One region of the Paenibacillus sp. MER TA 81-3 genome, then DNA from elsewhere that is predicted to be linked to it. Evidence: riboswitches for the same ligand, from Rfam matches in the RefSeq annotation. Region 1 holds a riboswitch; each other region holds the start of a gene.

What was found. Region 1 has a riboswitch for cobalamin ahead of M3650_RS07335 (ABC transporter substrate-binding protein). Riboswitches for the same ligand answer to the same signal wherever they lie in the genome.
Region 2: it holds a riboswitch for cobalamin, as region 1 does, so the genes downstream of both, metE (5-methyltetrahydropteroyltriglutamate--homocysteine S-methyltransferase) here and M3650_RS07335 (ABC transporter substrate-binding protein) in region 1, are expected to answer to the same signal.
Region 3: it holds a riboswitch for cobalamin, as region 1 does, so the genes downstream of both, nrdI (class Ib ribonucleoside-diphosphate reductase assembly flavoprotein NrdI) here and M3650_RS07335 (ABC transporter substrate-binding protein) in region 1, are expected to answer to the same signal.
Region 4: it holds a riboswitch for cobalamin, as region 1 does, so the genes downstream of both, M3650_RS04350 (cobalt-precorrin-8 methylmutase) here and M3650_RS07335 (ABC transporter substrate-binding protein) in region 1, are expected to answer to the same signal.

The regions. Positions count from the first base shown of each region.
Region 1 is NZ_JAMAWB010000004.1:257,608-262,745, reverse strand. Features, by position in the region: gene cobT (nicotinate-nucleotide--dimethylbenzimidazole phosphoribosyltransferase) at 1-907, opposite strand, end outside; gene M3650_RS07345 (ABC transporter ATP-binding protein) at 952-1,782, opposite strand; gene M3650_RS07340 (FecCD family ABC transporter permease) at 1,779-2,822, opposite strand; gene M3650_RS07335 (ABC transporter substrate-binding protein) at 2,840-3,856, opposite strand; cobalamin riboswitch at 4,170-4,380, opposite strand; gene M3650_RS07330 (histidine phosphatase family protein) at 4,562-5,138, opposite strand, start outside.
Region 2 is NZ_JAMAWB010000001.1:404,344-409,481, reverse strand. Features, by position in the region: gene metE (5-methyltetrahydropteroyltriglutamate--homocysteine S-methyltransferase) at 1-2,037, opposite strand, end outside; gene M3650_RS01840 (hypothetical protein) at 2,207-2,344, opposite strand; cobalamin riboswitch at 2,302-2,497, opposite strand; gene M3650_RS01835 (HesB/YadR/YfhF family protein) at 2,768-3,058, opposite strand; gene M3650_RS01830 (cation transporter) at 3,163-3,366, opposite strand; gene M3650_RS01825 (L-lactate dehydrogenase) at 3,795-4,748, shown strand; gene M3650_RS01820 (hypothetical protein) at 5,070-5,138, opposite strand, start outside.
Region 3 is NZ_JAMAWB010000009.1:165,621-170,758, forward strand. Features, by position in the region: gene nrdF (class 1b ribonucleoside-diphosphate reductase subunit beta) at 1-99, opposite strand, end outside; gene nrdE (class 1b ribonucleoside-diphosphate reductase subunit alpha) at 185-2,278, opposite strand; gene nrdI (class Ib ribonucleoside-diphosphate reductase assembly flavoprotein NrdI) at 2,250-2,630, opposite strand; cobalamin riboswitch at 2,803-3,001, opposite strand; gene fadH (2,4-dienoyl-CoA reductase) at 3,676-4,440, opposite strand; gene M3650_RS14980 (carbohydrate ABC transporter permease) at 4,620-5,138, opposite strand, start outside.
Region 4 is NZ_JAMAWB010000002.1:428,183-433,320, forward strand. Features, by position in the region: gene M3650_RS04340 (cobalt-precorrin-7 (C(5))-methyltransferase) at 1-186, opposite strand, end outside; gene cbiD (cobalt-precorrin-5B (C(1))-methyltransferase CbiD) at 183-1,304, opposite strand; gene M3650_RS04350 (cobalt-precorrin-8 methylmutase) at 1,319-1,951, opposite strand; cobalamin riboswitch at 2,127-2,298, opposite strand; gene M3650_RS04355 (methyl-accepting chemotaxis protein) at 2,489-3,409, opposite strand; gene M3650_RS04360 (hypothetical protein) at 3,402-3,566, opposite strand; gene M3650_RS04365 (DUF4261 domain-containing protein) at 3,937-5,067, shown strand.

The sequences.
Region 1 (5,138 bases):
CCGCCAGCAGCGCCGCATGCCCCCGTTCCTCCGACAAGTGTGATCCTATCAAATACGGCTTCACGTCAGGAGCCAAGCGGACGGCGGTCAAGGCGGCAGCGCTGGATATGAAGCCGTCGATGACGACCGGCGTACGATTCGCCGCCGCACCGAGAATGACGCCGACCAAGCCGGCAATCTCCAAGCCGCCGACCTTCGCCAGCACATCGAGCGCATCTTCCGCATTCGGTTGATTCACTTCGAGCGCGCGGCGGACGACACTGCACTTATGTTCCCATTGGGCATCGCCGATGCCTGTTCCGCGTCCGACCGCGTCAGCCGCTGGCAAGCCGGTAAACGCGCACAGAATGGCGGCGCTGGCCGTCGTATTGCCGATTCCCATCTCGCCTGTCGAGAAGAGACGGTATCCGGATTGAACACATTCCTGCACCGTATCCACACCAGCCTGAATGGCGGCTTCCGCCTCCGCACGCGTCATCGCAGGCCCCTTGGCCATGTTGGCTGTCCCTCTTCTCACCTTGCGCGACTGCAGGTTCGGGTCGGCCAAGTCGGCATTGACGCCCACATCGACACAGATGACGTCGGCCCCGGCTTCGCGTGCCAGCACGTTAACCGCCGCTCCGCCACGCAGGAAGTTATGAACCATCTGCGGCGTTACCTCGGCCGGGAATGCGCTGACTCCTTCTTCACAGACTCCGTGATCACCTGCCATGACAATGACTGCCTTCTTCTCTAACAGCGGCTTCGCTTCACCTGTAATTCCCGCCAACTGAACCGCAAGGTGCTCAAGCAGGCCCAAGCTTCCTGGGGGCTTCGTCAATTGGTTCTGATGCTGAAGCGCTGCCTGCATCGCTTGCTCGTCTACAGGCTGAATTCTGTCAATAAGTCGTTGAAGTTGTTCTGTCATCCCTGTTCATCTCCGTTGTCAATAATTTTGGTTTACAAATTCGTCTACGCATTGCCGTGCTGAGGGCAAATGAGCACCTGCGGCCGGCCGATCTCCGGATGCGGCACGATCGTCGTCCGCGTCGCGAAGATACGTTCCAGCAGCTCCGCAGACATCAGTTCATCCGGACTTCCCTCCGCGATCAGCTTGCCCTCGTGCAGCACGATGAGGCGGTCGCAATAGAGGGAGGCCAAGTTCAAGTCATGCAGCACCGACACGACCGTCAGGCCGCAATCTTGCTGCCAATCGCGCACGACATCCATGAATTGGACTTGATAATGGATGTCGAGGTAGGTGGTCGGCTCATCCAGCAGCACGATGCTCGGCGACTGGGCCATCAGCTTCGCCAGCGCAGCCCGCTGTCGCTGTCCTCCGCTTAATCGGTCAAGCGGACGATCCGCGAGTGGAGTCAACTGCAGCCGATCCATAATGCCGTCAATGAACGGACCGCTGTCTTCGCCTTCCGAACCGAGCCACGATTGATATGGGAATCGTCCCATCTCAACAATTTCGCGCACGGTGAAGTTAAGCGGAGGCAGCGCCTCCTGCTGCAGCACCGCCATCAACTGCGATAACGCCTTGCGCTTATAAGAGGCAAGCGCCCGACCCTGAATGCGGACACGTCCGGCAGACACGGTATCCGCCCCCGATACGAGCGACAAGAGCGTCGATTTCCCGCTTCCGTTCGGTCCGATGATGCCGACCCATTCTCCGGGCTGCACGGAAAGCGATACGTTGTCGAGCACCGTTTTGTCGCCATAACGTTTGCACAGCCGCTCCGCGTGAATGATTGGTTCCGCTGATTGCGCCTCCTGCTGTGCCAGCATATGTCTCATGACCATTTCCCCCGTTTCGTACGCTTGTTCCGAATGAGCAGGTAAGCAAAGAAGGGCGCGCCGATAAATGCAGTCACCACGCCGAGAGGAATTTCCGTCGGTGCAAACGCCGTTCTTGCAATCGTATCCGCCCACATCACATAGATTGCGCCGCCCACCGCTGAGAGCGGAATCAAATAGCGGTAATCCGGACCGACGATTAAACGCAATATGTGCGGAACGACCAAGCCGACAAAGCCGATGACGCCAGATACGGACACCGCCGCCGCCGTAATTAATGTGGCGGTAAGCAGCACTACCCACTTCGTGCGCTCCACATGAAGCCCGAGATGAGAGGCCTGCCGCTCGCCCAATGCGAGCAGATTAAGCGGTCTTGCATAGGAAATGAGAATAATGATGCCGATAGCCAAGTAAGGGCCCAGCACAACCGTATAGGACCATCCGCGCAGCGCCAAGCTGCCCATGACCCAGAACAATATTTCGTTAATCGTTTGCTTCGTCATCGCGACTAAGAAGGAGACGATCGCGCCAAGAAAGGCTTGCATAACGACCCCTGACAAAATAAGCGTTTCAATCGGGATTTTCCCGCCGTCATTGGCAAGTCTCATGACGATAATAAGCGTCAGCGTCCCTGTTGCGAAAGCGACGACCGGAATGGTCCACTCTCCGAGCAGCGCGTATTGGAGCCCGAAGTATATAAGAAGGGCCGCGCCGACGGACGCGCCGGACGATACGCCCAGAGTGTACGGGTCAGCCAACGGATTGCGCAGCACGCCTTGAAACGCGGTGCCTGCCACACCGAGCGCTGCTCCGACCAACATCGCAAGCACGACGCGTGGAAAGCGCACCTTCATCATAATTTGCGCAGAGGCGTCATCCCAGGTCACCGGAAATATAGAGTCCAAGCCCGGTATATGATGGAGCAAGATGCGTGTCATTTCACCTAAAGGCATCTGCACCGAGCCTACAGCCAAGCATCCCACAACGGACAAGAGGAGAAGCGCAAAGCTCGCTCCTCCATACCATACAATCTTTTTCATCTATTTCTCCGCATCGGTTATTTCACCAAGTCAGGGTAAATCGCTTTTGCAACGGCTTTGAGCCCCTCCGCCACACGAGGTCCCGGACGGCTGAGCAAATTTTGATCCACAGCGATAACTTGGTTGTTTTTAATCGCGTTAATGTTATTCCACCCGCTACGTCCGCGGATGATTTCTTCCAATGACTTGTTCGTATCCTGGTCGACAACCCCTTGGGTGTACAAAATGACGTCAGGATTCGACTTGATGATGTTCTCCTCGTTGATTTGCACCCAGCCTTCCGCATCCGCTGCTACGTTCGTAGCGCCGGCAAGCTCGATCATCTCATTCATGAACTCACCGCTGCCTACTGTCCAACCTGGGGAGAACTCAATGTACACTTTTTTCTTGTCGGTAACGCTTTGCACAGCAGTTTGTACTTCTTCGCGCGCTTTCTTCATTTGCTCAACGACTGCTTGCGCTTCTTTTTGACGATCCGTAATTTGACCGTACAGTTCTATGTTTTTAATAACGTCATCATATGTCTTCGGTTCCACTTTGAAAATTTTAATGCCTAGCTCGCGGAATTTGTTCACGACTGGCTCTTTCATGGAGATGCCGGTGAAGACAATATCTGGCTTCGCTGCAATAATCGCCTCTTCATTCGGTTTTACGATACCGCCCATCTTCGCCTTCGAGGCGGCTGCTTCTGGATAGTCGTCATAGTCGGATACCCCGACAATTTGTTCATCCAAGCCAAGAGCAAACAACGACTCTGTCTCTGCCGGCGATACCGAGATGATGCGCTCCGGCGCTTTGTCGAAGGTGAACTCTTCACCAGTGACGTCTTTCACGGTAAGCGGATATGTCGTCTTCGCAGCGTCATCCTGCTTCGGTTGCTCTGTATTGGAAGCTTCTTTATTTGTGTTCTCCTGCTGCGCCGCCGTGTTGTCGGAAGGCTTCACTTCCCCTGTGCTCGCGCCGCAAGCCGTCAAGCTTACTGCCAAAATAACTGCCAATACGGCTGCCAATGTTTTATTCAGCCATTTGTGCATACATGTTCCTCTCCCTTGCTTAATATATTCCTTGAGTGTGAATCGTCTTCTGTGAACTGGAGCAAACGCGGTAAACGCAGTGCGCAATAATGGTCAGGTGACGAGCATATCCCTTCATCTATATACAATAGGTTGTCAAAGAACACAGTGTTAAAAAACCCCCGATCCTACGGATCGGGGGACTTCGTCTCACTTAGCCTATAAGGTACGACACGGCATAGCCAGCGCCATGCTTACCGCAACAGCGGTATCGACAGCGTCTTGCATTGCCTCATGCCATACTTTGTAGACGTGGTCCCTTCCGCGAAGGATATTGCTCGTCTATCTTCAGGCAGGTCTCCTGACTTAGGAGCTGCACGTTGCCGCTCGCCTTCCCGTCGCCGCATCCGAACATCTGTACATCCGGCGCCGCATCGACAGTGGCTTCATGAGCGCAACACTCCATTCACAGTGGCGGGACCGCGCCGGAATTTCACCGGCTTCCCTATTAACCTTGGGCATGGATCATATATTAGATCGGATCAATCGTATCCGTACACGCAAGGGCCTGAAGAAATTGCACTATTCATTTGTCCGTTCAAGCATTGAACTTGATAATAGATTATAGGGGAAAAGCTCCGTTCTTGCAATAAGGTTGCTCACAAGGGCAACCTGTCTCCCGATACAAATCAACAATCCGGCCATCTCGCGCCCCGGCTGCCCCCACTATAGAGAGGGAAAACGCTCAGCTCGCAGGAACACCCATTTGCGCGCGCAACGCTTCGCCGTAATCATAACACCGCCGCCAATCGGCGCAGCCGCCTCCCAGAACGATTTGCGCGGGAATGCGAGCGTGTGCAGTCTCCGTACAATGCCGCCGTGGGTCACCACGAGCACGTCCGGGCGCGCCATTCGGCCAGACGCACCTTGCACGAAGCGGTCAGTCCGAATCCGAGCTTTTCGGTTCCTGCTCGTTCGCAGTGGACGATTCCGGGTGCGAGCCACACCTGACTGTTCCGGCACGGTGCGGATTTGCGCCCGCGCATTTCTCAGTATCTCCCACCATACATGTGCCGTACGCGTGCAGAATGACTGCCACGGTTCTCCCCGCGGCGGCTGCACGGACGACATATCATCCAGCCACTTTCGATATTGGGGCTCTTCCTTCAGATCGTTATAGGTCAAGCCTTCCCACATGCCGAAGTCGTACTCGCGCAGCCGTGTATCAACAGATGCTTCTCGGCTGTCGCGAGGCCGCAAGTACGCGATCGTTTCGCGGCAGCGGCGCATATCGCTTGTGTAG
Region 2 (5,138 bases), on a different contig from region 1:
CGCAGTCTCCAACGAGATGACGTCCGCATCCATCTTGCGAATCGTGTCCACCATGTCGGAGAAATCGCAATAGCACATATGCGTATGAATCTGCGTCTTAGGCTCCGCGCCGCATGTGGCCAAGCGGAATGCAAGCACGGCCCACTCCGTGTAATAGGACGCATCCTCCGCTTTGAGCGGCATGCCTTCCTTCACCGCCGGCTCATCCACTTGAATCATTCCGATGCCGGCTTGCTCCAAGGCGGCAATTTCTTGGCGCAGCGCATAAGCCAGCTGGAATGCCGCTTGTTCGCGCGGGACATCATTACGGACGAACGACCAGTTCAGAATCGTCACCGGACCAGTGAGCATGCCTTTAACCGGCTGCGCAGTCAAAGACTGGGCGAACGCCGTCTCTTTCACGGTCATCGGTTCTGTGAACGCGACATCCCCGTAGAGAACTGGCGGCTTAACGCAGCGGGAGCCGTAAGATTGCACCCAGCCGAATTTGGTAAAGGCGAAGCCGTCCAATTTTTCGCCAAAGTATTCAACCATGTCCGTACGCTCGAACTCGCCATGCACGAGCACATCGATGCCGATGTCTTCCTGGATGCGAATCCAACGCGTCATTTCTTCTTCCAGGAAAGCTTCATATGTTCGTGCATCCCACTCTCCCTTGCGGTAACGCAATCTCGCCCGGCGAATGTCGGCCGTTTGCGGCATGCTGCCGATTGTCGTCGTCGGCAAGAGCGGGAGTTCCGGCCAGCGCTTCGAATGCAGCACTCGGCGCTCCTCATAAGGCGTGCGCTTAATTCCTTTCGCCTTCTCCTCCTCCAGCAGCTCGTGCAATGCTTGGACGATATCTGTACGCTGGCGGGAAGGCTCGTTGCACCATGAGAGGACGCGCGCGGCACTGTCATTCAGAGCGGCACGAGTTGCGTCACTAGGCTGCGCGATATGACGGGCCAATTGCACCGTCTCCTCCAGCTTCTCATCCGCGAAGGCCAACGCCTCACGAATTACCTCCGGAAGCTCTGTCTCGCGCGTCGCCGTCAACGGCACATGCAGCAGGCTGCAGGATGACTGTACGATCCAGCGTTCCTTCGGCACGATGCTCGCAACGGATTCCAGCCACTCCGCCACTTCTTGCAGATCAGTACGCCATATGTTTCGGCCGTCGATAACGCCGAGCGCTAACGTTTTATCTTGAGGGAAGCCCGACTTGCGAAGCGCGGCTTCGTTGCTTGCTTTGCCATGCACGAAATCCAACCCCAGCGTATTGACCGGCAGTTGAACGAATGCTTCGTAATCCGATACCGCATCGAAATAAGTTTGCACCCATAACGGAAGCGTCGGAGCCGCTGTCCGTAGCTGTTCGTATACGGATTGCACAGCCTGCCAATCTTCTGGCTTCATTGCCAACACGAACGCCGGCTCATCCAGCTGTACGCACGGAACGCCCTCCGCTTCAAGCTCGCGAAGAATGTCGCTGTACACACCGATGAACTGCTTCAGGACCTGCAGACGTTCTCCTGCGGGAACCCCCTTCAAGGAGCGCACATACGTGTAAGGACCAATGATGACCGGCTTGCCTTCGATGCCCAACTGAAGCTTCGCTTTGCGATAAGCTTGCAGCGGCCGGTTGGAAGTAAGCTGTGGCGCTCGACCTTCCCATTCTGGCACAATATAGTGATAGTTCGTGTTGAACCATTTCGTCATTTCACAAGCAACTGCATCTTGGGTTCCGCGTGCAAGAGCAAACATGAGATCAGGCGATACTTCCCCGCCTTCATACGAATAACGTGAAGGGATGAGTCCGAACATCGTAGTCATGTCAAGCACATGGTCGTACCAAGAATAGTCGTTTACAGGAATGTAATCGAGACCGGCTTGTTGCATTTTGGTCAATCGCTGCAATTCAATCTTGTCTAATTCCTGCTCCAGCTCCTGAGCCGAAATCTTTTTCGCCCAATACTGCTCCAACGCTTTCTTCCATTCGCGATCATAGCCGATGCGCGGATATCCTGCTGCACTTGTCTGTACTGATGATGCTGTCATTATCCTTGCTCCTCTCCATATGTGATTCCCCCGCGGGACAAATAGGGACAATTTCTATCTGTTAACACGGAATTAGCATATAACATTATTCGCCATAAGGAAACCACAAAAAAGGACATCCTGCCAACTGACAGAGATGTCCCGTAAACGTCCATGACGGAATAATGGCTCATCGCTTTCCTATCATCGTCCCATCCGGCTGCGCCGGACATCGACACGCGATTTCCATGTTTACGAACACTTCCCTATCTCCCGTAGGTACAATCAGTGCTGCCAGAACAGGCAGGTCTCCTGGCTTCAGCGTCATCGGTGTTAGCGGCCTTCCCGGTTGCATAAGCGAAACCAGTGGCCTGAAGGCTACACCTCTTCTGATACAGTGGCGGGACCGCGTCGGACTTGAACCGAACTTCCCTATTAAGCTTTGACATGTTCGCAAAGCGCCTGTTCCCTGATATGCAGTTGTGTTGGAACGTGATGGACACCTTTCCAATTGAGAACGATTATAAACTGTCTTGCAGCGGATGACAAGTGCTTTTTCCAAATGGACGAGCAGTAAAGTATGGGGTTGAGGAAATGTTCCAGAAAAGGGTTAACCTTTTCCTGATGTACCAGTCAATTTTGATTAAGAATAGGTTTACCTTCTCCCATGTCTTCCGGTAATGCATCTCCAGAAAGTCGAACCCATACTCGTCTCCCAAGTATGCCTAGCTTGGCAATGAAAATACACACGCTATATGGACATTCCTTCATTCAAGAACACGATGTCTTCCCCGTTCTCATCTAAGGTCAGCTCGCGATTGTCCAAGAACCACAGATCGTTCTGCTCCATGTAGAATGTAATGCCGTCCACGACTTCGGTTACGCCAGGATATTGCGGGCTGTCTTTCATGATGCCGAAAGAGTAAGGTCCTGAAGCGCTGAATCCACTGTAGCGCACGAATACGCGCACCGTATCTCCTGCTGTAAATCCCCAATCGGTCTGAAACCGCTGTGCCGCCTTTGGTGTCACTCGTAATTGCATCAACGGACCTCCTTTATTCAATCTTTTCCCTTCTAAGCTCGATCATACCATGTGGAGAAACCGATGAAAATACCAACTTTTCACCTTGCATCATTCATTTACGATCACGAGATCACATCGAAACCTTGGTCCTCGATCGCTTCGCGAATCTGATCCGGCTTTACTGCCGTCTCGTCATAAGTGACACTCACTTGCTTCGCCGCCAGGTCCACCTGTGCTTGTCCGCCGATGCCAGCAACGGCCCGTTCGACCGATTGCTTGCAATGTCCGCAAGTCATTCCTTCCACTTTCACCGTCAAATTCGCCATCATAACTGCCTCCTTTATATTCATATCGTTACTTCTGAATTGTCATCCATATCTCCAAGATAACTCCTTCCTCATTTTCCTGCAAACGTTTCGGGGCCACTCACATATAAACGAGCTCCATGCACGATGTACAACCACAGAACACATTTCACAAAACACATATATTTCGAGAAAAATTGATATAGTCGAACTAATGATCTTGGGCGCATTACCGCTCAAAATCAGAGCCTCCTCATATCGAGAGGTATCGAGAGGAAAGCTTTAATTTAATTGCATTTTACATCTCTCGATAACGTCGTGATGCCTCCTTTCATGAAATTTTCATTTTAGGTTGGCTATATGTATGAATATTGGTTAAAATTTAATTGTTACATATTTTGAACAAGCTGTCTCATGCTTCATTGAGCACAAAGGAGGCAATACACATTATGACCCAAATATCCAAAGTATCCCGCATTGCATTGATCGGTTCGGGATTCGTCGGATCCAGCTATGCATTCGCCTTGTTCAATCAGGGCTTAGCTTCCGAATTAGTCATTATCGACGCCAACCACAAAAAAGCGGAGGGCGACGCGATGGATCTAAACCACGGCCTTCCATTCGCATCCAATATGCGAATTTGGGCTGGGGACTACAGCGATTGTAAAGACGCTGATTTGGTCGTCATCACAGCCGGTGCGAACCAAGCTCCTGGCGAAACACGTCTCGATCTCATCGAAAAAAATGCAAAAATATTCAAGTCTATCGTTGAATCAGTCATGAACAGCGGCTTCAACGGACTGTTCCTGGTTGCCACCAATCCGGTAGACGTGCTTACATACGCGACATGGAAATATTCCGGCTTGCCAGCAAATCGCGTCATCGGATCCGGTACGATTCTAGACACGGCACGCCTTCGCTATCTGCTTGGAGAGCAGATCGAGGTCGATCCGCGCAATGTCCACGCCTACATTATAGGCGAACACGGGGACACCGAGCTTCCGGCATGGAGCAACGTCAGCATCGGGGGGCAACCGCTCGAAGATTACCGGAAGACGCACGGGAAGCCAACAGACGAAGATTTGAACAATATTTTCATCAATGTGCGCGACGCCGCGTATCATATCATTGAACGCAAAGGCGCCACTTACTACGGCATCGCGATGGGACTCGCGCGTCTGACTAAGGCGATTCTCCGCAATGAGAATTCCGTACTGTCGGTATCTACTTTGTTAACCGGAAAATACGGGTTGGACGATGTCTACATCGGCGTTCCAGCTGTCGTCAACCGCCAAGGGATTAGAGATGTGTACGAGCTTCACCTGTCAGAAGATGAGAAGCAGAAGCTGCACCATTCGGCCGGCGTACTGAAGCAGGCGATTTCTTCAATTTTCCCTAAATAATTGAATGATGTCAGCAAACCCCGAGGCTTAGTCTCGGGGTTTATTTACCATTAAGGAAAGTTAAAGTTCTGTGAAGCGGTAAAGCGAATCAACCATTCCCTATGGCGATAAACCCTGCCTCTACATGCGGTCGCTCATCTATGAAAGGCCTCGACAGAGGTTTTCTCATGTCGCACGGACATTTTACGTGCTTCCCAAGCTCAGCAGCCATGTACAGCACTAGACGCTTCGATAGTGACAAGCTCGAGTATGCTTAATCGCGAGAAAGGTTGAGGTTGTTATAAATCGCCCTAGCTCCACTATCCCCTCGCATCAGTAAGGTTAGTGTGACTCATATTTCGCTTTTTCCAATTCTTTGCATGCTCCGCGAATTACGACGAAGCCCCCCTG
Region 3 (5,138 bases), on a different contig from region 1:
CTCGGTATCTAACCAGAACTGGGAGGTGTTCTGGGTCCACAGGAGCTCGGTATAGTCTGCTTCCGGAGCATTCCAATTCACCGCTTCAAACTTATTCATCAATATATCCTCCTTCTAACGACACCACTGGCACAATCAACGTTGATCATCAGATATGATGCACATCTATGCATCTTTTCCGTGCTTATACGACGCAGCTTACGCATTCGTCGATCGTTCTTTTTCTCGTACGTGTATAATAGAGTGTCTTTAGCCCTTTCTTCTGGGCATAAATGTAATACATCGCCAAATCTCTCGTCGTCAAATCATCTTTGACGTATAAGATAGTCGAAATCGCTTGATCGATATGAACTTGCACTTCAGCAACCAGATCGATCAGGTTGAACATATCCATATCATAAGCTTCTTTGTAGTAGAAGAAGTTGTCCTCATTCAAGAACGGCATCGGATATATCGTTTTGGAATCCCCGTACTCACGTTCCTCGATCTTTTGCGTAATTGGCGCGATCGAAGCGGTTGACGATTGAAGGTAAGATATCGAGCCGGTCGGCGCAATCGCCAAGCGGTAGGCATGGTAGACGCCGTATTGAGCCACTTGCTCCTTCAGCCGCACCCAATCTTCATGAGTCGGGATGTCCATGCCTTCGAACAAGGCAGCCACCTTTTCCGTCCGCGGCGAATAATCGGTATTCATGTAGCGCTCGAAATAAGCTCCGTTCGCATATTCACTCTTTTCGAAATCTTTGAACGTCTCGCCCCGCTCCTTCGCAATCAGCATCGAGCGCTCCAGCGAGTAGAAGTTGAGCATCATGAAGAAGGTGCGCACAAAATCGATAGCTTCCTTGGATTCATATGCAATTTTGTTCAATGCGAGAAAGCCGTGCAGGTTCATTGCCCCGAGCCCAACGGAATGAAGTTCGCGGTTCGCCTTCGCTACAGAAGGGACAATCGAAATGTCGCTGCGGTCGCTCACTTCGGTTAGCGCATCCATCGAACGATGAACCGTCTCTTTCATCCGTTTGTTCTGCATCACGTTAACGATGTTAAGTGAGCCCAGGTTACAAGAAATATCGCGATTGATTACATCCTCTTCACCGTAATCATTGATCGAGGATACTTCACTTAACTGCGCGATCTCACTGCACAGGTTGGAAAATTTAACACGCCCAATTTCTTTCAGCGCATGATATTCATTGGCGTTATCGACAAACATCAGGTATGGGTAACCGGATTCCATCTGGATTTGTGCAATTTTAATGATAAGGTCTCGGGCAACAACTCGTTTTTTGCGGACATTCGGGTTGTTGACGAGCTCATCATACATGGCTGTGATATCCATATCGTCCATATGCATGCCGTACTCTTTATATACCGTATGTGGGTAGAAGAGATACATATCTTTATCTTTCTCTACCAATTCGAAAAATTTATTAGGGGCTACGACGCCAAGCGACAGCGTTTTGATACGAATTTTCTCATCGCTGTTAATCTTTTTCGTATCCAAAAACTCATGAATGTCGGCATGGAAAATGTTTAAGTAAACGACCCCGCTGCCATCGCGCTGACCCAATTGATTCGCATAGGAGAAGCAATCTTCAAACAATTTCATTACCGGCAGCACACCGCTCGCTTTGCCGTCCAAACCTTTGATCTGTTCGTCAGCTGCGCGGATTTTGCTCAAGCTCAAGCTTACGCCGCCGCCAATTTTACTTAATTGCAAGGCAGAATTAATGGCGAATCCGATCGAGTTCATCGAATCGTCGATCTCCAGCAAGAAGCAGCTTACCAATTCACCGCGCCGCTTCTTCCCTGCATTCAGGAAGGTCGGCGTTGCTGGCTGGTATTCCTGCGAAATGAAGAGCTCCGCGTATTCCATCGCCTTCTTCATGTCACCATTGCCCAAGAAGAGGGAGACGACCGCAATGCGATCTTCGTACCGCTCCAAAAACTTCGTTCCGTCATTCGTCTTCATAGCGTAGTTGTTGTAGAACTTAAAAGCGCTCATAAACGAAGGAAATCTGAACTTCTTCTGATACACCATCTCGTACAACTTCTTGACTTCAGCAAAACTATATTTATCGAACAGCTCCTGTTCGTAGTAGTCATGCTCAATGAGATAATCGATTTTTTCTCTCAAATCGTGAAAGAAGACCGTGTTTTGATTCACATAATCGACAAAATAACTTCTAGCCGCCTCACGGTCTTTTTCAAACTGATACTTTCCATCTTTTAACACCATAATTTCATTGTTAAGCTGAATCCAATTTGATAGTTGCATCGACAATTTCGTTTACCTCCTGTTTAAAACGCTCCACATCTTTATTGGTACCGCTCAGTTCGAATTTCATTAATACGGGAACTGAGTACATTTCGGAAATACGGTCCGCTGCCCTTCCATAAAGTTCGCCCCAATTCATATTACCACTGGAGACCACCCCTTGCAGCATGTCGCCATTATTCTCCAAAAATTTCAAAGTCGATTGAGGCGCTTGTCCGAATCCAGTCGAATATGTAATTAAGACGAATGGTTCTTCGACAGTCAGCCCATCTGCGACTTGAATGCATTCCAGATCAAGCTTATTGACGAAGCGCTTCACGTTTCCGGTCTTTGAGTCAAACACGATACGCATCAGTGACCCTCCATTGCTAGAAGCATTGCAAACATGATTCTGTGATTTTTTCCATAGAAAAAGCCCACCTAATCTGGTAGATGAGCTTAAAACGACAAAAAAAAAATACAGCGCTTGTTGCTTCACCAAGCACTCTGCAGCGTGTCGTTTCCACTTCTCATCCCCCGAAGATGCGAAACCAAGTAAATAGGCAGGTCTCCTGACTTGTGTGTCATCCTACTGTGGGCCCTTCCCATATCAGTGACTCTCAGAGATCCATAATACAGTGGCAATGCCCATCTCGTCCACACTTACAGTTGCGGGGACAGCTCCGGAATTGCACCGGATTCCCTATTAAGTCGAACTCGACACCTTATTTACTCTATGATATTCAGTTAAATAATCCATATTTAGTATGTACCCTCTTGAACAGACACTAAATATAGGCTCTTATCGTAGCATACACATTTTTCTGCGAAGAAGCAAGATATTTGACATAAAAAACAAGCTGACGAAATTCAATCCTTTGCCAGCTTGTAACTACACTAAAATATATTATTATTCCAAAGGTTTCCTCGCTTTATTTCAAAAACATTTGGGCCATTCAATTTCTTTCTCTTTCGTACGAAAAAAAGCAGGACGTCGTCGCATAATCGCCCTGCTTCAGCAGCATGAAAGTATATTCGATTTTCCAGGTTGCTATATCAACCATTTTGTCCGACATAGGTTACTACGCTCTTGGGCGCTATTACAGCCCGAAACTTTCCACTGTTCGAAGGAATAGCAGGTCCCCTGCTCCATGTTGAGGCTGTCTGCTGAAATTTCCGAATGCATAATATCTCTTCGTCAGCTGATAGGTGTTCGTATCTTTGAATATATTGATTAATCCTGGTTGTATTCAGCTTATGAACTCCTCTGGCCTTGGCCTGCTGCATGACCCACACCTGATCAGGTCTGGCATTGAAATCATATTGACCTGGTGCGGGATTAAATGCCGGGAATATAGCGCCCCTGAAGATGGCCATTTGTATCCGTAAGCACGTTTGTAATAACCGGTATCAGCCAGTTATATAAACGTTTGGTGCAGCGATTGCCCTCCATCCAACGTCAAGCACGCGCCGTTCATATACGCTGCATCCGTCGAGAGCAAAAAAGCAGCAAGCCCCGCAATCTCTTCCGGTGTGCCCAATCGTCCGAGCGGAACGCTGTCAAGCATGCGTTGTCCGGCTTCTTCGGAAGAAATGAGCTTATCTGCGCCGCCGGTACGCTCGATTAAGCCAGGTGCGATGGCGTTGACTCGGATGCCATAGCGGCGTCCCCATTCCACCGCAAGCGTGCGCGTCATGGCAAGCACCCCCGCTTTGGCGCTCGCCGAGTGAATAACTCCCGGTCCGGCATCCCACGCATACGTGGCCACCATGTTAATGATGCTGCCCGGAATGCCCTCGGCAATCCAATACTTTCCGACCGCTTGGCTGCAATAGAACGTACCGTTCAACACAATGTTGACGACCGCATTCCAGCCGTTTATTGACAAATCCTCTGCTGGACATAGAAAATTGCCTGCCGCATTGTTCACCAGCGCATCGATTCGCCCAAAGACAGCCACGGCTTCCTCCACCATGCGCTGCACATCTTCAGGCTGGCGCACATCCATTTGGACAGTAAGCACCTGGCCTGCGAATGTTTCTATTTCGCTTTTTGCCGCCTCCAGCTTCTCTGCCGATCGTCCTGTAATGACGACCCACGCGCCCTTCTGTGCCATACGCGCAGCCATTGCCTTGCCCATACCGCTGGAACCGCCCGTAATGATAACCGACTTCCCCTTCATTTCATCCGCCCCGCTTTCACTATTTTTGCTCGCTCGGATTGTCATACAGCGCCATGATGCTCGAAAGGCCACCGAAATTGCGATTCCGATGGCCTTCTGTTCCGAGTCTATTATTCTATTGTATTTACAGTGTAACATAAAGATTCGCGAATTTCTTCCTTTTTCTTACTCCCGATCCATTATCCCTTTAAACTGCCTTCTGCTACGCCTTCGATAAATCTTCTCTGCAAAAACATATAAATGACCGTAAACGGCAAAATGGAGATAAGGCCCGCGGCCGATATCTTACTCCAATCCGAGCTGAAATTGCCGACGAACGTCAAGTATTTCGTGGAGACGGGCTTGAGCGCTTCCGTCTGCACAAAGGCGTTGGCGAAGAAGAACTCGTTCCAAGTATATAGGCCTGCGAGCAGCGCAACGGTCAGGAAGGCAGGCTTGGCAATCGGAACGATGATTTTCATCAAAATCATCCATTCGTTGCACCCATCGATTCTTGCGCTTTCGCTTAATTCCTTCGGTATTCCGAGAAAAAACGTACGCAGGATGAAGATATTGAGCGGCAGGAAAATGGCGCTGTAAATAATGATCAAGCCCGTCAGCGTATTCATCAAATGCAGCTTCTGCCACATATAGAACAGCGGCACCAAAAACATGCCCAACGGGACGGACACGCATAGGAATAGAAACGCCAAGATGCC
Region 4 (5,138 bases), on a different contig from region 1:
TACCAAAAATGCTTCCAGCTCCGAGAGCTGCGCGGGCAGAAGCTTGCGTTCGGCCGGGTTGTCCTGCGGGATTTCGCCCAACTGTCGCTTCGAGCCGACAATCACGTCTGCCTTCTGTATGAGTAAAGCGCCCGCACCTGTCATCAGCTCCGGGCTTCCCGGGCCAATTCCGACAATATGAATCATCGCCATGCCTCCCTGATGGTTGAGATGTCGCAAGTGGAAGCCAGCATTCCCCGTTCGGTTGAAAACGTGATGACGTCGATATCCACAATCGGTTTGCTGTATTTCAAAAACGCTTCTGCCCGTTGCTTCACTTTGTCCGTAATGGTCTGAAAAACCTCGCTATACCCTTCCGCGACCATAATTTCTCCGGCGGCTTCCGTCGTCGTGCAGGCCGCAATTCGCTGGAGCAAGAGAAGGGGCGCGCCGGCAAGCGCCAGATTCGCCACCAAAATTTCTGCCCGGGCATCGGCATCTTTGCTGTGCGTTGTGAAAATACCGGCGGACACTTTAATTAATTTGCCTAAATGGCCTACCATCAGCACGTGTTCAAACGCGAGGCGCTGTGTTTCTTTGAGCATGTAGCCGACGAAATTACTCATGGAGACCACATATTTGCCGTCAATGCCAAGCTGCTCTTCCACGAAGCGCTCCCCGTAATTCCCGGGAACCAGAATGATTTTCCGGAAGCCCTGCGCTTTTTTCATTTCGAGTTCGATGGACAGCGACTGCTTCCACCCCTCCTCGGACATCGGAGTTACGATTCCGGTCGTTCCCAAAATGGAAATCCCGCCGATAATCCCCAGGCGGCTGTTCATGGTGCGCTCCGCGCGCTCTTCGCCTTCCGGCGCGAAAATGATGATATCCGCCCCTCGTTCAGGGCCGATCTCTTCCCGTACGGCCGCAGTAATCATTTGGCGCGGTACCGGATTGATGGCCGCTTCCCCGACCGGGACCGCAATGCCCTTTTGCGTCACACGCCCGACGCCCTGCCCGCCGTCGATTCTGATGTCCCCGCTGGCGTTCAAGGTGACCTGCGCAAAAATCCACATTCCATGCGTCGCATCGATATCATCGCCGCCGTCTTTTTGAACGGCGGACGTTGCCGTATGCCGATCGAATTGCTGCTTGTCCACCGGAAGCTGCAAGCATGTTCCGTTCGGCGTGATTATCGTAACTTCGGCTATTTTCTCCTGCTTGATCACCATGGCCGCAGCCGCTTTGGCCGCAGCAGCCGCGCAAGTGCCTGTCGTATAGCCTTTGCGCAATTTTTTCCCCTCATAATACACGTAGTCTGCCATCGGGCCACCTCTTCTTACATCGCGTACAGCACGGCGTTCATGATGGCCGCAGCCAGATTGCTTCCGCCCTTCCGCCCCCGGGCAACGACCGCCGGAATGTCGCTTTCATAGAGCGCTTCTTTCGATTCGGCCGCCCCGACAAACCCAACAGGCACGCCGACGACAGCCTCAACGTCCAACTCACCGGCAGCCGCCATCTCCAGAATTTGATAGACGGCGGTAGGCGCATTGCCGATGACAAACAATTTCCGCCCTTCTTCTCTGGCAGCAAGCTGAATCCCTGCCATGGAGCGGGTGATGCCTTGCTGTTGGGCAACCTCCGCCGTTTCCGGCTCATTGACGTAGCAGCGGTAGCGGCAGCCGTATTGCTCCAGCAGCTTTTTATTCATGCCGCTCAGGGCCATATTCGTATCGGTAAAAATGATGCCTCCCTGCCGGATCGTTTCGCGTATTTTCGTCAAAGCATCATGCGTAAAAACGAGATTATCCAAATAGTCAAAATCCGCCGTCGTATGAATCGCCCGCTTGATGACCAGTTCCTCTTCCCTATTGCGGAATGCATATTCAGGTCTTGTTTCCTTAATGATATCCTGTATGATTTCAAAGCTTTTTTCTTCAATCTTCTTAGGATTTTTGATGTAATCCATCTTTCCCTCTCCTTTCCCGAGTTAACTTACAGCCTCTAAAAAGGGAACAAAAAAACACGAAACCTAAAGGTCTCGTGTCCATACGAAGAAAAGGCAGTATCCAAGTGTGTTTATGAAATGAACACACTTGTGCCTGGGTTCTCTGCAATAGACAACTGTTCCCTTAGAAGTTGTTGCAAGGCTGAACAGAGGAGGTCTCCTGACTTGGCATCATTCTACTTTCCCGCCTTCCCGGAAATGGTTCCAGTGACATCAATGGGATTTCGTCCGCTTCACAGTAGCTAGGGCCTGTAGAGGAATCGCACCTCTTTCCCTGATCTCCGCTCAGTTTTCTATTCAATTTTTATCAGGTTGAATTTTTTTCACTTTAATTGCGTGAATCTCTCTAAGATGAATCATAGCTTGGTTGATACGATGCCGCCTGTGACAGAACTCATTGCACGTGAATTTGCAAGACAACAAAAAGAGCGTTTCAAGCCTGCTGATGGGCTAAAACGCTCTTTTTGATTTCTTTGTGATATGAATGTCCAGCCCTCGTTACATCATAAAACTCAATGTTTTCGCCTGCGCATCCAGATTACCCGCTGCTTTACCGATTTCGGCAAATTCCTCAGTGGCTTGCCTAATTTGATGCTGACATTCGACGATTGCGTCCCGGGAGCTCTTCGTCCCCCCGCCGACATGTCCTACCTTATCGGCGATTCCCTCGATGGCGGCTTGGACTTCCTTGGCCGCCTCTTGGACATGCTCCGCCAGCTTCCGTACCTCGGCGGCAACCACCTGAAACCCTAGGCCATGCTCCCCGGCATGGGCTGCCTCAATCGCCGCGTTCAGGCCCAGCAGGTGGGTTTGTGAGGCAAAATCCTGGATCATCTGAACAATTCCTTTGATGGACTTGTATTCATCTTCCAATTGCCGCAGGAGGGTTAAGTTATCTTCACTGTCAGTCACCGCGCGCTGAATGGCTGCCGCAACCTGCTGGTTGCGCTCCACGCCTTCTTCCGTCCGCTTCAGCAACTCTTCCGCCATCAGCCGCAGCTCGTCCTTCATTCGGGAGGCGGCGTTTTCCCTTGGCGTGATGTCGGTCGCCACCTTCAAGACAGCCACTGTGTGGCCGGTATCATCCAGAACCGGCATATACGTTGCTTCAAGCCACACCAGGTCCCCATTTTTCGCTACCCGGGCGATTTTCTGTTGAAATTTTATACCGTTCCGCAAATTCTCCCAAAACGTATCATACTCCGAACTGCCGACAAACTGTTGCGTGCAAAACATCCGATGGTGCTTGCCGACAAGTTCTGACGCCGTATACCCCATCGTCTGAGCAAATAGATTGTTCGCCCAAAGAACTTCACCCTGGATGTTAAACTCGATCATGGCGAGCGACTGCTCCAATGCGGCCAGCACCGCTTTCTCCTCCAGCACTTGTGTACTTTTCTGCCTCATGCCACTATTCATTCATGCACATCTCCCTTTTTTCATGCCATTGCAGCAGGCGTGCCATCCATACCTGCTTGCCCCCGGTTCGATTACGACCTCTGTATCCCTGCCCATGAGATGGCGCAGCCGCTGGCTGATGGCTAAGCCTCAGTCCGGCACCTCGATCTTTGCACATTGTTGAATGATCAGCTTGTGTCATGTGGACATACTGCGAATAAGATCTACCAATTTTTATGTAAATAATCCTCTATCTTTATGAATTGGTATTACTTTCATCCCATTTTCTAAGCTGATGTTCAATATGCTTCAGGACTTTTTTATTATATAACATAGATCTCACCACCTTTGAAACAAAAAATCTCGCCTGCATGGCAGACGAACGATACGTCATACCGCTTCCTGTTGTCCAGCAAAAAACTCTTTGTTGAGTTACTTCGCTCCTTTGTTCAAAAAGAGTGGTAGAGCGCAACGAACGTACAAACTGTTTACTTTAAAAGATGGCGCCGACACATTACAATATTATGGTAAGGGAGAGGAGAGATGTAATGATAGCCCAACAACAGGCGGCAATGCAATCCATGATAGAATGGCTGGCTGATGAACATGAACTCGGTCGGAAACCTAGCAAGATTGAGATCGCAGGGGAATTTGATCTGCACAACATGCACTACTACATATTCAAGTATAAGAAGATAATGCTCGGAAAATGGCTCCTCGGCGTCTGCGGCGGCTATGAAACTCCGTCTGACACGGAGCATTGCGGCCATGTGTTCAGTGAGATGCAGCCCTATGATCCAGCTACTGCGGAGCAGGAAGCGATTGCGACGGTCGAAATGATCCGCGAGTATTGGATGAAGCAAGCGGCCGCTTTGGAGGCGGAACAAGCGCAAAATGATGCTGCAGAGCCTGAAAAGGAATCATCTGGCATTTTTAACGGTTTCGTTCTGCTGAACTCTTCGGAGTGCGATCTCGATCAGATCAAGGAGAACCTGCTCCAGGACTGGAACATCTCCTGTTCACCAACAGAGGGAGAAGGTCAGAACTCCGAGGAAGAAAAGGAGGGAATCCTGGTTTTTGAGGTGGAGGGCTTCACCTTGGCCGTAAGCTTTGTAGATGCTCCCATACCGGACGGCGAGGCCGAACATTACGCGCAAGGGAACTACCTCTGGCAGGAGGCCGCGGAGATCACCAAAACGCATGTGGCTCAAATCATATTGGCTGCATTTACCCGCTCCGCCTCCCCGCTCGACAGCGGAAGGCTGTATACCAAGCTGGCGGCCAGCTGCTTGAAGCTCCCGAATGCAATCGGGCTCTATTCATCCGGCACCGTCTTTCAGCCTGAACTATTTGTGGAGCTGGCCGAGATGATGAAGTCTGGTGACGAGTATCCTTTATTAAATCTGGTACATTTCGGCCTGGTCAGAACGGAAGCAGGGACGAACGGATATACGGTCGGGCTGGAGCATTTCGGCAAGGACGAATTCGAAGTGCTCGACAGTCAGGCAGCCCCTGCCGAGCTGCGCAACTTCCTGATTGATATTTCCGCTTATGTCGTAGAGCAGGACATCACTTTACGAGATGGCGAAACGATTGGCTTCACGGCTGAACAGAAGCTGCCGATTACCCGTTCTAAGGGCGTATATGTTAACGGAGACAGTCTTAAAGTCGAATTTTGATACATAAAAGAGCAGTGAAGCGTTATGCTTCCTGCTCTTTGTCGTGCTCCGACGGCTGCAACTTATTCAGT